2 regions of the Cupriavidus sp. 05T42 genome follow, and region 2 is predicted to be linked to the other one. Evidence: predicted binding sites of a transcription regulator. Region 2 holds the regulator's gene; the other holds the start of a gene.

Region 1 (6,557 bases), on a different contig from region 2:
CAGACCGCGCCTTCGGCTTCCGGCATGGCCGGGGCCGAGGCGGCGGCGGCTTCCAGCGCCGACACGCCACCGTCGCTGCCCGACGACACCGCGTTCAGCGAGCCGCGCGACACCGTGGACTTCTCCACGTGCGTGGCCGCCATCGTGCGCAGGTAGTACGTGGTCTTCAGGCCACGCAGCCAGGCTTGCTTGTAGGTATCGTCCAGCTTCTTGCCCGACGCGCCAGCCATGTAGATGTTCAGCGACTGGGCCTGGTCGATCCACTTCTGGCGGCGGCTCGCGGCCTCCACCAGCCAGCTCGGCTCCACCTCGAAGGCCGTGGCATAGATGTCGCGCAGGTCTTGCGGAATGCGGTCGATGCGGGCCAGCGAACCATCGAAGTACTTCAGGTCCGCCACCATCACTTCGTCCCACAGGCCGCGTGCCTTGAGGTCGCGCACCAGGTAGTCGTTGACCACCGTGAACTCGCCCGAGAGGTTCGACTTCACGTACAGGTTCTGGAAGGTCGGCTCGATGCAGGCCGACACGCCGATGATGTTCGAAATGGTCGCGGTCGGGGCGATCGCGATGCAGTTCGAGTTACGCATGCCGTGCTGCTTGATGCTGGCGCGCAGGCTGTCCCAGTCCATCGACGAGGACATGTCCACTTCCAGGTAGCCGCCGCGCTCGTCGGCCAGCAGCTTGAGCGAGTCCTGCGGCAGGATGCCACGGTCCCACAGCGAACCCTCGTAGGTGCTGTAGCGGCCACGTTCCTGCGCCAGCTCGTTCGATGCCTCGTAGGCGTAGTAGCAGACCGCTTCCATCGACGTATCGGCGAACTTCACGGCGGCGTCGCTGGAGTACGGCGTGCGCAGCACGTGCAGGCAGTCCTGGAAGCCCATGATGCCCATGCCCACCGGGCGGTGGCGCAGGTTCGAATTGCGCGCCTTGTCCACCGCGTAGTAGTTGATGTCGATCACGTTGTCGAGCATGCGCATCGCGGTGCGGATGGTCTTCTGGAGCTTGGCGTGGTCGAGCACGTGGGTGCCGTCGGCCTCCTGCTTCAGGTGGGCCACCAGGTTCACCGAACCCAGGTTGCACACGGCGATTTCGCTCTCGTTCGTGTTCAGCGTGATTTCCGTGCACAGGTTGGAGCTGTGCACCACGCCCACGTGCTGCTGCGGGCTACGGATGTTGCACGGATCCTTGAACGTGATCCACGGATGGCCGGTCTCGAACAGCATGCCCAGCATCTTGCGCCAGAGCTGGATGGCCGGCACCTTCTTGAACAGCTTCAGTTCGCCGCTGGCAGCCTTGGCTTCATAGGCGACGTAGGCCTGCTCGAACGCCTTGCCGACCTTGTCATGCAGGTCCGGGCAGGTGGCGGGCGAGAACAGCGTCCATTCGGCGTTTTCCATCACGCGCTTCATGAACAGGTCCGGAATCCAGTTGGCCGTGTTCATGTCGTGGGTGCGGCGGCGGTCGTCGCCGGTGTTCTTGCGCAGCTCGAGGAATTCCTCGATGTCCAGGTGCCACGTCTCCAGGTAGGCGCAGACGGCGCCCTTGCGCTTGCCGCCCTGGTTCACGGCCACGGCCGTGTCGTTCACCACCTTCAGGAACGGCACCACGCCCTGGCTCTTGCCGTTGGTGCCCTTGATGTGGGAGCCCAGCGCGCGCACGTTGGTCCAGTCGTTGCCCAGGCCGCCGGCGAACTTCGACAGCAGCGCGTTTTCCTTGAGGGCTTCGTAGATGCCTTCCAGGTCGTCCGACACCGTGGTCAGGTAGCACGACGAGAGCTGCGAGCGGCGCGTGCCCGAGTTGAACAGCGTGGGCGTGGACGACATGAAGTCGAACGACGACAGCAGCTGGTAGAACTCGATGGCGCGGGCTTCGCGGTCGCGCTCTTCCAGCGCCAGGCCCATGGCCACGCGCATGAAGAAGGCCTGCGGCATTTCGATGCGCTGCTCTTCCACGTGCAGGAAGTAGCGGTCGTACAGCGTCTGCAGGCCGAGGTAGTTGAACTGGAAGTCGCGCGAGGCGTCCAGCGCCGCGCCCAGGCGGGCCAGGTCATACGTGGCCAGCTTTTCGTCCAGCAGTTCGGCCTGAATGCCGCGGGCGATGAACTTCGGGAAGTACTCGGCGTAGCGCGAGCCCATCTCGGCCTGCGTCACTTCGCCGCCGAGGATTTCCTTGCGGATCGTGTGCAGCAGGATGCGGGCGGTGACCTGGCTGTAGTCCGGGTCCTTCTCGATCAGGGTACGCGCGGCCAGGATGGCGGAGTCGTACACCTGGCTCAGCGGCACGCCGTCGTACAGGTTCTTGAGCGTTTCCTTGAGGATCGGCTCGGCGCTCACGCCGTTGCCCAGGCCGCTGCAGGCGGTGTCGATCAGCTCGTGCAGCGCGGCCAGATCCAGCACGCGGCTCACGCCGTTGTCGTTCACGTTGAAGGCCACGCCCTGTTGCACACGCGCCACGGTCTGCGCATTGGCCTGCGCGCGCTCCTGGGTGCGCTTCTCGCGATACAGCACGTAGGCACGGGCCACTTCATGCTCGCCCGAGCGCATCAGCGCCAGTTCCACGTGGTCCTGCACGTCCTCGATATGGAAGGTGCCGCCGTTCGGCCGGCTGCGCAGCAGCGCGCGCACCACGTTCTGGGTGACCTGTTCCACGATCTCGCGCACGCGCGCGGAGGCAGCGCCCTGGCCGCCGTTCACGGCCAGGAAGGCCTTGGTCACGGCGACGGCAATCTTGTTCGGCTCGAACGCCACCACGGCCCCATTGCGGCGGATGAGCTTGTAGTCCTGATAGTTGGCGCCGGCAGCGGCGGGGGTCTGCTGCGACGTTCCGGCGGCGCCGACAACGCCCGCCGATCCCGTGTTTTGTTGTTCGTTCTGGGCCGTTTGCATGAGGTAACTCCTGTTTTAACCCTTGTAATGAAGTGACAAAGTCCCTAGCAAAATGCGCTTCAGAAGACACTCGACACCGGCCTTGCCGGGGCGAGAACCAAACTGCACAGGCGTTCATTCTGCTAGGGACTCTTGCGATACCGCCGGCCGCGTCACTACTGTGGCGCCTGCGTCGCAATCCATTGCGGCGCAGGCTTCACACCTCGGCCGGTTCCCCGGTAGTACCACTAGATATAGTGGTCACTGCGAAAAACTGGGCTAAGTATAGTGAAACGAATCGGAAAGACCAGTCTTGACAAGTCAGATGCCGGTCTGGGGACGGGGTGTGCGGCGGCGCCACATTCCCGCAAGCCGCGCTACGCCAAGGGATGGCGGCGGCCCGTGCGCCAGCGCACAAATTTTCTAAAATTTTTTAATCGTGGCGAGTCGCCGATAGGCGGCCCAAGTGTGGGGATTTCACATCGCTGTCACGCGGGCGAATGCCTGAATATGAGGCATCGTGCACAAGGGGGCGGCGGGTCAGGAACCACCCCGTCGATAAGGCAGCAGCGCTGGCGTCACATCGGCCAGTCTGGCGAATCGGTCCCAGTCGAAGTGCGGGCCGGGGTCGGTTTTGCGGCCGGGGGCGATGTCGCTGTGGCCGGCGATGCCGGTGATCGGGTAGGTCGTGCGCAGGGCGGCGACGATGCGGGCGGCGGTGTCGTATTGGCCCAGGGTGAAGGGCTGGTCGTCGGCGCCTTCGATCTCGATGCCGATGGAGAAGTCGTTGCAGCGCTGGCGGCCGCAATAGGCTGACTGGCCCGCATGCCAGGCACGTTGCGTACACGCCACAAACTGCACCAACTCGCCCTCGCGGGTGATCAGGAAGTGGGCGGAGACGCGGACGTCGCGGATCGTTTCGAAGAACGGGTGGCGGGCGGTGTCGAGCCGGTTCTGGAAGAACGCCTCGATGTCGCCCGTGCCGAACTGGCCCGGCGGCAGGCTGATGTTGTGCAGCACCACCACGTCGACGGGCATGCCCTCGGGGCGGGTGTCGAAGTTGGGCGATGGCACGCGGCGCGCGGCCGGCACCCAGCCGTCGGCGTCTGGCAGCCAGTCTGCGGCCACGTCAGCCATCGCGGCCCTCGCCTTCCGCCATCGATTCGCTGTCGTCGCGCCCTTCCCGGCCATCGCGCCCTTCGCGTTCGTCGCGGATCTCGAGTTGCTGGATGCGGTAGCGCAGCTGGCGGAAATTCAAACCCAGCAGCGGCGCGGCCGTGGTGCGATTAAAGCCGGTCTGGCGCAGCGCGCGCAGGATCAATTCGCGCTCGAGGGCCTCGAGCCGGGCCGGCAGGTCGATGGGGAACGTGACGTCGCGCAACGCATCGACCATCGGATCGATGGATGGCTGGGGCGGCGGCGGCGCCTCGGCCACGGCACCCCCCGCCTCCGGCGCCGTCAGGCTGGCCGCCGACCAGGCCGGGCTGCCCCAGGTCTCATAACCGGTCGGCGCGGTCTCCGGCACCGGCACGGGCGCGCCTTGCAGCAGGCTGGCGCGATCCACGCCGGCTTCGAGCGGCCCGAGGTCCGCCACCGCGATCTCGTCCGATTCGGCGAAGGCGTAAGCGCGTTCCAGCAGGTTTTCGAGTTCCCGCACGTTGCCGGGGAAGCGGTACGCCGCCAGCCGCGCCAGCGCCGGGCCGGACAGCCGGCGCGGGCGCGCATCGCCGTAGCGCACGGCCAGGTGTTCGAGGATGACCTGCGCCAGCACCGGAATGTCCTCGCCCCGCTCGCGCAGCGTCGGCATGCGCAGCTCCAGCACGTTCAGGCGGTAGTACAAGTCCTGGCGGAACGATCCGGCGGCGACCATCGCGGCCAGATCCTTGTGGCTCGCGCACATCACGCGCACGTCCACGGTGTCTTCCCGACTGGCGCCGATCTTGCGCACGCGTCGCTCCTGCAACGCGCGCAGCAGCTTTACCTGCATGGTCAGCGGCAGGTCCGCCACCTCGTCCAGCAGCAGCGTGCCGCCGTGCGCGGCGTGGAAGAAGCCGCCGCGCTCGGCGTCGGCGCCCGTGAACGCGCCCTTCACGTAGCCGAAGAATTCCGACTCCATCAGCGTCTCGGGAATCGCCCCGCAGTTCACGGCCACGAACGGATGCGCGGCGCGCGCGCTCACGGCGTGGATGGCGCGCGCCGCGCGCTCCTTGCCGCTGCCCGATTCGCCACTGATCACCACCGGCGCCATGCTGCGCGCCAGCCGCGACAGCGAGCGGCGCACGTCCTGCATGGCCGGGGACAGCCCCGGCAGCAGGCCGGCGGCGCGGTCGGCGGCTTCAGCGGCCTCGGCAGCCTCGGCGCTGCGCGCGCCGCCCTCCGCCGCGCCGCGCTGCTGGCGACCCAGCGCGTTCAGGATCAGGGTGCGTAGCTGGTCGAGCGACACCGGCTTGGCGATGTAGTCGAACGCCCCGGCCTTGAGGGCATCGACGGCATTGTCGGCGCTGCCGTAGGCGGTGATCACGGCCACCGGCGTGCGCTCGGGCGAGGCCGACAGTTGCCGCACGATGTCGATGCCCAGCCCGTCGCCGAGCCGCATATCGGTCAGCACCAGGCTGTAGCGGCGCTCCGCCAGTCGCAGCCGCGCCTCGGCCAGCGAGCCGGCCATCACCACGTCGTGCCCCATGCGGCGCAGCGAGATGTCCAGCAGCTCGCGCAGGTCGGCCTCATCGTCGATGACGAGAATCGGATCGGGAACGGGCGGTCTGGCGGACATGGCGTGGGGGTTGGGTTGCGGGGGGCGGCGGATCAGGCCTGGGCGGCCGTTACAACGTCGGGCGTCTCGATCCGCATCGTCAGCACGAACGCCTTGGCCGGCAGTGTATCGCGAGCGCCGGGCCCGAGCAGCCCTGTGCGATCCAGCAACGGTTCCAGCGCGATGGTGCCGTAGCGCACCTGGGCGTCATTGGCGCCGCACAGCTCGCGCGCCATGAACAGGCCCAGCCCGGTGCCCTGGGCGTTGCTGGTGAAGAACGGCTCGAACAGGCTGCGCTGCTGCTCGCGCGTGACCTCGGCGCCATCGTTCCAGACGATCAGTTCGGCATGGTGCTGATCCAGCGCATGGGCCAGCAGACGGATGGCGCCCGGCAGCCGGCTGCAATAGCGCCAGGCGTTATCGAGCAGGTTGCCGAGCACCTGCTGCAGTTGCGCGGCATCGAAGATCACCGGGCGTTGCAGGTCCACGGCGAGGCGGATGGCATTGGCGTTGATATCGGCGCGCGGGCCGCCGCGCGAGCGCATCTCCAGCCGCCAGCGTTCCACGATCTCGGGCAGCGCCTGGCCCAGCTCCACCGCGCTGTGGCCGGTGCGGGGGCGGCGCGAGAGTTGCAGCACATCGGACACCACCTGATCGAGCCGGCGCACGTTGTCGCTGATGATGCGCAGCAGCCGGGCGTCGATATTGCCCTCGCCCGCCCCGGAATCGGCCAGCAGCTCGTTGGCCTGGCTGATGGCCGCGAGCGGGTTGCGGATCTGGTGCGCCACGCTGGCCACCAGTCGGCCCATGCCGGCAAGTTTCTCCTGCTGCACCTGCTCGGCAATCCGTTCCCAGCTTTCGATGTGGACCAGCACCGTGTCGCGCATCTCGCTGCGCAGCAGCGTCTCGTCCTCGGGGCTCCAGGCCATGGCCTCGTTCTG
Region 2 (6,557 bases):
CCCCACACCGTACCGAACAGGCCGATGTACGGGCTGACCGAGCCTACCGATGCCAGGAACGGCAGGTGCGACTCGAGCACATCCATCTCACGCTGGTAGGCGGCGCGCATGGCGCGGCGGGCGGCGTCGAGCAGCGCGCCGGCGTCGTTGCTGCGCTCGCGGGCCTTCAGGAACTCGCCCATGCCGGACTCGAAGATGCGTTCGAGCGCGCCGGTGTTGTGGCGGTTGTTGACGGCGCTGTTATAAAGCGCCTGGAGATCGCCACCGGCCCAGAAGTCGCGCTCGAAGATTTCCGTCTGGCTGCGCGCGGCGCGCAGCGCCAGGTGCTTGCGGAAAATATAGGTCCACGAGAAGAGGGACATCACCAGCAGCAGCGCCATGACGGCCTGTGCCAGCAGGCTGGCGTGCAGCACCAGCGAGATAATCGACAGGTCTTGCGTGACGGTCACCGGATTCATCGAGCGTTTCTTATAGTTGCGAGAACAGGAGCAGGAATCGGGGCCGGACGAAATGTGTCTTTATCGACACATCCCACCCGGATCTTGCCGCTGGCCAGCTGGAGGTCGTCGCGCCACGCTTCTTGGGCGAATTGGACCGAGGCAGGCCCCACCCGTTCAATCACGGTGCGGATTTCCAGCTGGTCGTCCAGCCGGGCGGGCGCATTGTATTCCACAGCAGTACTGCGTACCACGAAGACCACATTGGACGTATCGGCAAGGTCCTGCTGACCGATCCCGAGCGAGCGCAGCCATTCGGTCCGGGCCCGTTCAAAGAATTTCAGGTAGTTGGCGTAGAACACCACGCCGCCGGCATCCGTGTCTTCCCAGTACACGCGCAGCGGCCAGACATAGTTCGGCATGGCCGGCATTGTAACGGACCGCAACGGCCCGCCGCAGGTAAACCCGCAGGAGAAATGCAACAGCAAGTTGCGAGCCAGGCGCCGCGCGGCTTTGCGGGAAGCTGGCCCGATGCACCGCCCGCCACATCCGGCCTGCCCTGCCCCCGCGTTACCCCCTCTGGCACCGCCTTGCGGCGCGGCGCGGCCTCGCGTAAACTCTGCGGCAACCATTCCATCTTGCGCGACTGGCGAAGTCAGTGGGTACTACCACGAGGAAGCGCAAGTTATCTGGCGTGAATCACAAACGCCTGCCGCTCGCCTGGGCAGCGAATGGGAAGCAGGGTGCGCCCTGCACCGGACGACCTCTATATATAGAGGTCACTGGTGCGGGACGCCGATGCCTTCCCCGCGCGCCCTAATCGCGAAGTTCTGCGAAACCCCCGAGATGTATCCCGATTGCCTGTTCGTATCCGAAAAGTGCATCGGCATCCCTTTTTTACAGACGAGTCACGCCATGTTTGAACGCAGCCGTTTCACCATCGAGCAGATCGACCCCGAAGTCTTCGCCGCGATCCAGAAGGAAAACCAGCGCCAGGAAGACCATATCGAGCTGATCGCGTCCGAGAACTACACCTCGCCGGCCGTGATGGCCGCCCAGGGCTCGCAGCTGACCAACAAGTACGCCGAGGGCTATCCCGGCAAGCGCTACTACGGTGGCTGCGAGTACGTGGATGTGGTGGAGCAGCTGGCCATCGACCGCGTGAAGCAGCTCTTCGGCGCTGAAGCCGCCAACGTGCAGCCGAACTCGGGCTCGCAGGCCAACCAGGGCGTGTTCTTCGCCATGCTCAAGCCGGGCGACACCATCATGGGCATGAGCCTGGCCGAAGGCGGTCACCTGACCCACGGCATGGCCCTGAACATGAGCGGCAAGTGGTTCAACGTGGTCAGCTACGGCCTGAACGCCCAGGAAGACATCGACTACGACGCGCTGGAGAAGCTGGCCCACGAGAAGAAGCCGAAGATGATCATCGCCGGCGCCTCGGCCTTCGCCCTGCGCATCGACTTCGAGCGGATCGCCAAGGTGGCCAAGGATGTTGGCGCCTACTTCATGGTGGACATGGCCCACTACGCCGGCCTGATCGCCGCCGGCGTGTACCCGAACCCGGTGCCGCACGCTGACTTCGTGACCACGACCACCCACAAGAGCCTGCGCGGCCCGCGTGGTGGCGTGATCCTGATGAAGGCCGAGCACGAGAAGGCCATCAACTCGGCCATCTTCCCGGGGATCCAGGGCGGCCCGCTGATGCACGTGATCGCTGGCAAGGCCGTCGCCTTCAAGGAAGCGCTGACGCCGGAGTTCAAGGCCTACCAGCAACAGGTGGTGAAGAACGCCGCCGTGCTGGCCGAGACCCTGATCGCGCGCGGCCTGCGCATCGTGTCCGGCAAGACCGAGAGCCACGTGATGCTGGTGGACCTGCGCGCCAAGCAGATCACCGGCAAGGAAGCCGAGAAGATCCTCGGCGACGCCCATATCACGGTGAACAAGAACGCCATCCCGAACGATCCGGAAAAGCCGTTCGTGACCTCGGGCGTGCGCCTGGGCTCGCCGGCCATGACCACGCGCGGCTTCAAGGAAGACGAAGCCCGCCAGGTGGGCAACCTGATCGCCGACGTGCTGGACAACCCGCACGACGAAGCCAATATCGCCAAGGTGCGCGAGCAGGTCTCCGCCCTGACCCGCCGCTTCCCGGTCTACGGCTGATATCCGGCCCACAACCGGCATCGCGCCTATCTATATAGTGCGCGTGACGAACGGCGCTGCCCCGGCAGCGCCGTTTTACCTTTTGCACACCGCGAGCGATAATGCGGCCCGGCATATATCTTCAGGTGGTCCGGCATGAAATGCCCCTTCTGCGGTCATTCCAACACCCAGGTGCTTGACAGTCGCGTCTCCGAGGACGGCGACACGGTGCGCCGCCGCCGGCGTTGCGAAGCCTGCGACCGCCGCTTCACCACCTACGAGCGCATCGAGCTCTTCTTCCCCGCCATCGTCAAGAAAAACGGCTCCCGCGTGGACTACACGCGCGGCAAGCTCAAGGACTCCATGCGGCTGGCCCTGCGCAAGCGGCCGGTGTCCGCCGAGGCCATCGACCAGGCCATTACCCGGATCGAAGAAAAACTGCTGGCGCTGGGCGAGAAAGAGATCGCCAGCAGCCAGGTGGGCGAACTGGTTATGCGCGAATTGCGCAAACTCGACAAAATTGCCTATATCCGCTTTGCTTCCGTTTATCGCAGTTTTGAAGATGTGTCGGAATTTCGCGACGTACTCGACGAGTTTTCCCCGCCTACCCCACGAAAGGGGTAGCTACTTCGTAAAAAAAGCTGTCTAATCTGCACTGACCTCCTTCGGGTAAGGAGGCCGGATGGCGAGCGCGTGCACGGCGTAAACGGGGCCCAACAGAGGCTCCGGCGCAGCAAAACTCCAACGCGCCGCCCGTAGAAAAGCAAAAGAACAGTTCGATTTTTTGGACGGGAGTCACAAATGGGTCAGTCACGCCGCCGGGGGGCGGCCGGCTTCACCATGCTCGAAGCATTGGTAGCGATCGTCGTTCTGGCGTTCGGCGTGCTCGGCGTGGCCAATCTGCTCATCAAGTCTTTCCGCTTCGCGCAACAGTCGTCCTACGACGTTGTTGCGCTTCAGCTCGCCAATGACATGGCGGACCGCATGCGGGCGAGCGTCGATGAGGCCAACAAAAACAACTACCTTTTCGACACGAAGACCGGCACGCCGAATATCGCGGACAGCGGCAACCTGTTCCGCACGGCCTGCACTGGCGCATCAGCCGCATGCGCGCCCCTCACCGCGAATTTCGACAAGGCTGACTGGGCGCGCCGCGTCCAGACCAGCCTGCCAAACGGCCGCGCGGTCATCTGCCGCGACTCGACCACGTTCCAGCTCAACACCGGTTACCAGTGGGGCTGCACCCAGACCGCCGGTGGCAATGGCTCTCCAAGCGATACGCCGATCGTCATCAAGGTAGGCTGGACCTCCCGTTTCACCGATCGCGCCGGCGCTGATCTCGCTACAGGCACCACCATGGCCGACTCCGCCGCAGCGAATGGCGATGCGACGCCCATGGTCGTCGTGGTCGTCAACCCCGGAGTCAACAACTGATGCCCCGCCACTCTGACTCCCGCCGCCTGCGGCAGCCGGCCGCGGGCTATACCCTCATCGAACTGATGGTGACGCTGGTCATCAGCATGCTGGTGTTGATTGCCGGCCTGTCGTTCTACCTGATGAGCCGCAACAGCTACGCCACGATCGACGACAACGCGAACCTGGAAGAGCGTGGGCAATTCGCAATCTCGGTAATGTCCCGTGTGCTGCGGCAAGCGTCTTATGTGCCGCCAGGCCCCTCGGGCGGCGCGATGGTGATTACGGACCAGATGATCTTCGGACGCGAATCGTGCTCCACGCCGGGGGACGGCGAAGATCTGGTTTGCAACGGAGGCGCGTCAGTCAATGGCAGCGACATGTTCATGGTGCGCTACTACGGGTCCGGGGTTCCCGGAAACCCCCGCACGCCCGACGAATCGATTGTCGATTGCTCAGGCCAGGGCGTGGCGGGCTACACCGAGGGCGATGTAACGCTCGCGGCCAGCCAGCGCGGCTTGTCCGTTTTCTTCGTCGCTAACAACGCAGCAGGCAAACCTACCCTGATGTGCAAGTACCGCCAGCGGACTGCGGGAGAAGAGTCGCTGACCACGTACGTCACGCAGGAACTGGTGACCGGCGTCGAGAACATGCAGTTGCTGTATGGGATCTCCACGAATTCCGACGATGTGCCGGACAAGTACGTGAGAGCCGACGAAATGACGACACTCGAATGGCTCCACATCGCGACCATCAAGCTGTCGATCGTCGTACGCGCTGACAACGCGAGCGCAGACGCCGGGGGAAACGGAGCCATCCAGATGTTCGGGTCGCTCTACAACGGCGCAGACGGCACCTTCACACCCACGCAGGACACCCAGGCGGCACGCCGCCTGTTCACCACCACCCTCCAGGTCCGCAACTACAACCACTGTGTTCCGGGAGACACGTCATGCCTCTGACCTCCAGGATGACCCCCGCATGCCGCTCGCGAAACGAGCGAGGCGTTGCCCTGATCACCGCCGTGATCATGCTGCTGGTGATCACGCTGCTGGCCATTTCGGGCGCGCGCATCGCACTCGACTCGAAGAAGACATCACGGAACCAGCGTGATTTTGAGATCGCGTTCCAGGCAGCGGAAGCCGCGCTGCGCGACGCGGAACTCGATATCAGCAATGCAACCGGCCCGGCCAAACGCACGCAGATCTTCTCATCGAAGAAGCGCGACGGCTTTGATGTGCCGGGCGGTTGCAACACGGGCACCGCCCCAAGCGGGCCTTACCTGGGATTGTGCGACACATACAACAGCAATCCGCCGATCTGGAACACCGTCGACTGGCTGGCCACCGTCGGCCAGAGGACTGTGGAGTATGGAACGTTCACCGGCAGGTCATTCCCCACTGGCTCAGGCCTGACCCCCGGCCGCAAGCCGCGCTATCTGATTGAGATCATGACGGTCAGAGATAACAATCAAAGCGCGAGCAATCCGGACGATGTGAAATTCATGTACCAGATTACGGCCGTCGGCTTCGGCCCCAATGACACCACACGCGCAGTAGTCCAGTCGCTCTACTACAAGGGCGAGGACTAACCCCATTTCCCCGACGGATCAAACCAACGAACCGGGACCGAATTCCATGAACCTCTTCCGCCGCCTGCTGCCGCTGTGCACCATGCTCTGGAGTGTTGCGCTCTGCGCCGCGCCGACCACCGTGCCGACGGTTTCGATCTCGACCACGCCGCTCTACGGCCAGTCGCAGAACATCCATCCGAACCTGATGCTGACTTTGTCGGTGGAATTCCCCACCACCGGCGCCGCATACCGGGGCACCTACAACAAGGCTACCGGCTACCTCGGCTACTTCAACAACACGAAGTGCTACGCCTATAACGCCACGTCTGGCTACTTCACGATCTCCGGAAACGCTACCACCGACACCCACGAGTGCTCCGGCGATTTCAGCGGCAACTTCATGAACTGGGCGGCCTCGTCCGCCATTGACGAGCTGCGCCTCGCCATGACCGGCGGCGACCGCGTGGTCGACACGCGCACGCAAACTGTCCTGCAACGCGCCCTGCTGCAAGCCGACTTCTTCAAGAGCTCGTCTTACTTCCCGCTCAAGAGCATCAACGGCAGCGGCACGAACAGCGCGCCGAGCAAGGTGACGCCGTTCAAGTACACCACGTTGTACATGGCGTCCTGCGGCAACCATATTTACTTCTCGGACGCGGACGACTCCTCCGCCTCGTGTACCAGTTTGCGCAAGTACGCCGACGTGACCAACAGCCGCGGCACGGTGACGGAACGGCGCGGCTTCCGCGTTCAGGTGCAGGTCTGCGACAGCAGCGAAGCTACCAGCCGTACGGACCTCTGCTACAGCTACGACGGCACCAACTACAAGCCCGTGGGCGAGATGCAGCGCAATGCCGACCGCGTGCGGTTCGCGGCCTTCGGCTACCTGAACGATGCCACCAACGATACAAGCAAGACCCAGAACGAGCGTTACGGCGGTGTACTGCGGGCGCCGATGAAGTATGTGGGCGACAACGCAGTAAATACCTCGC

The links. Region 2 encodes NrdR, which represses ribonucleotide reductase genes. Its sites were predicted from a motif close to CACNANATNTNGTG; they were not measured.
Region 1: the regulator NrdR is predicted to act here: its motif matches at 3,111-3,124, upstream of AC1EJR_RS15860 (ribonucleoside-diphosphate reductase subunit alpha).

The regions. Positions count from the first base shown of each region.
Region 1 is NZ_JBFTLH010000010.1:119,568-126,124, forward strand. Features, by position in the region: gene AC1EJR_RS15860 (ribonucleoside-diphosphate reductase subunit alpha) at 1-2,885, opposite strand, end outside; gene ampD (1,6-anhydro-N-acetylmuramyl-L-alanine amidase AmpD) at 3,405-4,001, opposite strand; gene AC1EJR_RS15870 (sigma-54-dependent transcriptional regulator) at 3,994-5,637, opposite strand; gene AC1EJR_RS15875 (sensor histidine kinase) at 5,670-6,557, opposite strand, start outside.
Region 2 is NZ_JBFTLH010000002.1:170,590-177,146, reverse strand. Features, by position in the region: gene tolQ (protein TolQ) at 1-458, opposite strand, end outside; gene ybgC (tol-pal system-associated acyl-CoA thioesterase) at 455-859, opposite strand; ZMP/ZTP riboswitch at 1,070-1,170, shown strand; gene glyA (serine hydroxymethyltransferase) at 1,353-2,600, shown strand; gene nrdR (transcriptional regulator NrdR) at 2,736-3,203, shown strand; gene pilV (type IV pilus modification protein PilV) at 3,381-4,013, shown strand; gene AC1EJR_RS02855 (PilW family protein) at 4,013-4,954, shown strand; gene AC1EJR_RS02850 (pilus assembly PilX family protein) at 4,945-5,583, shown strand; gene AC1EJR_RS02845 (pilus assembly protein) at 5,630-6,557, shown strand, end outside.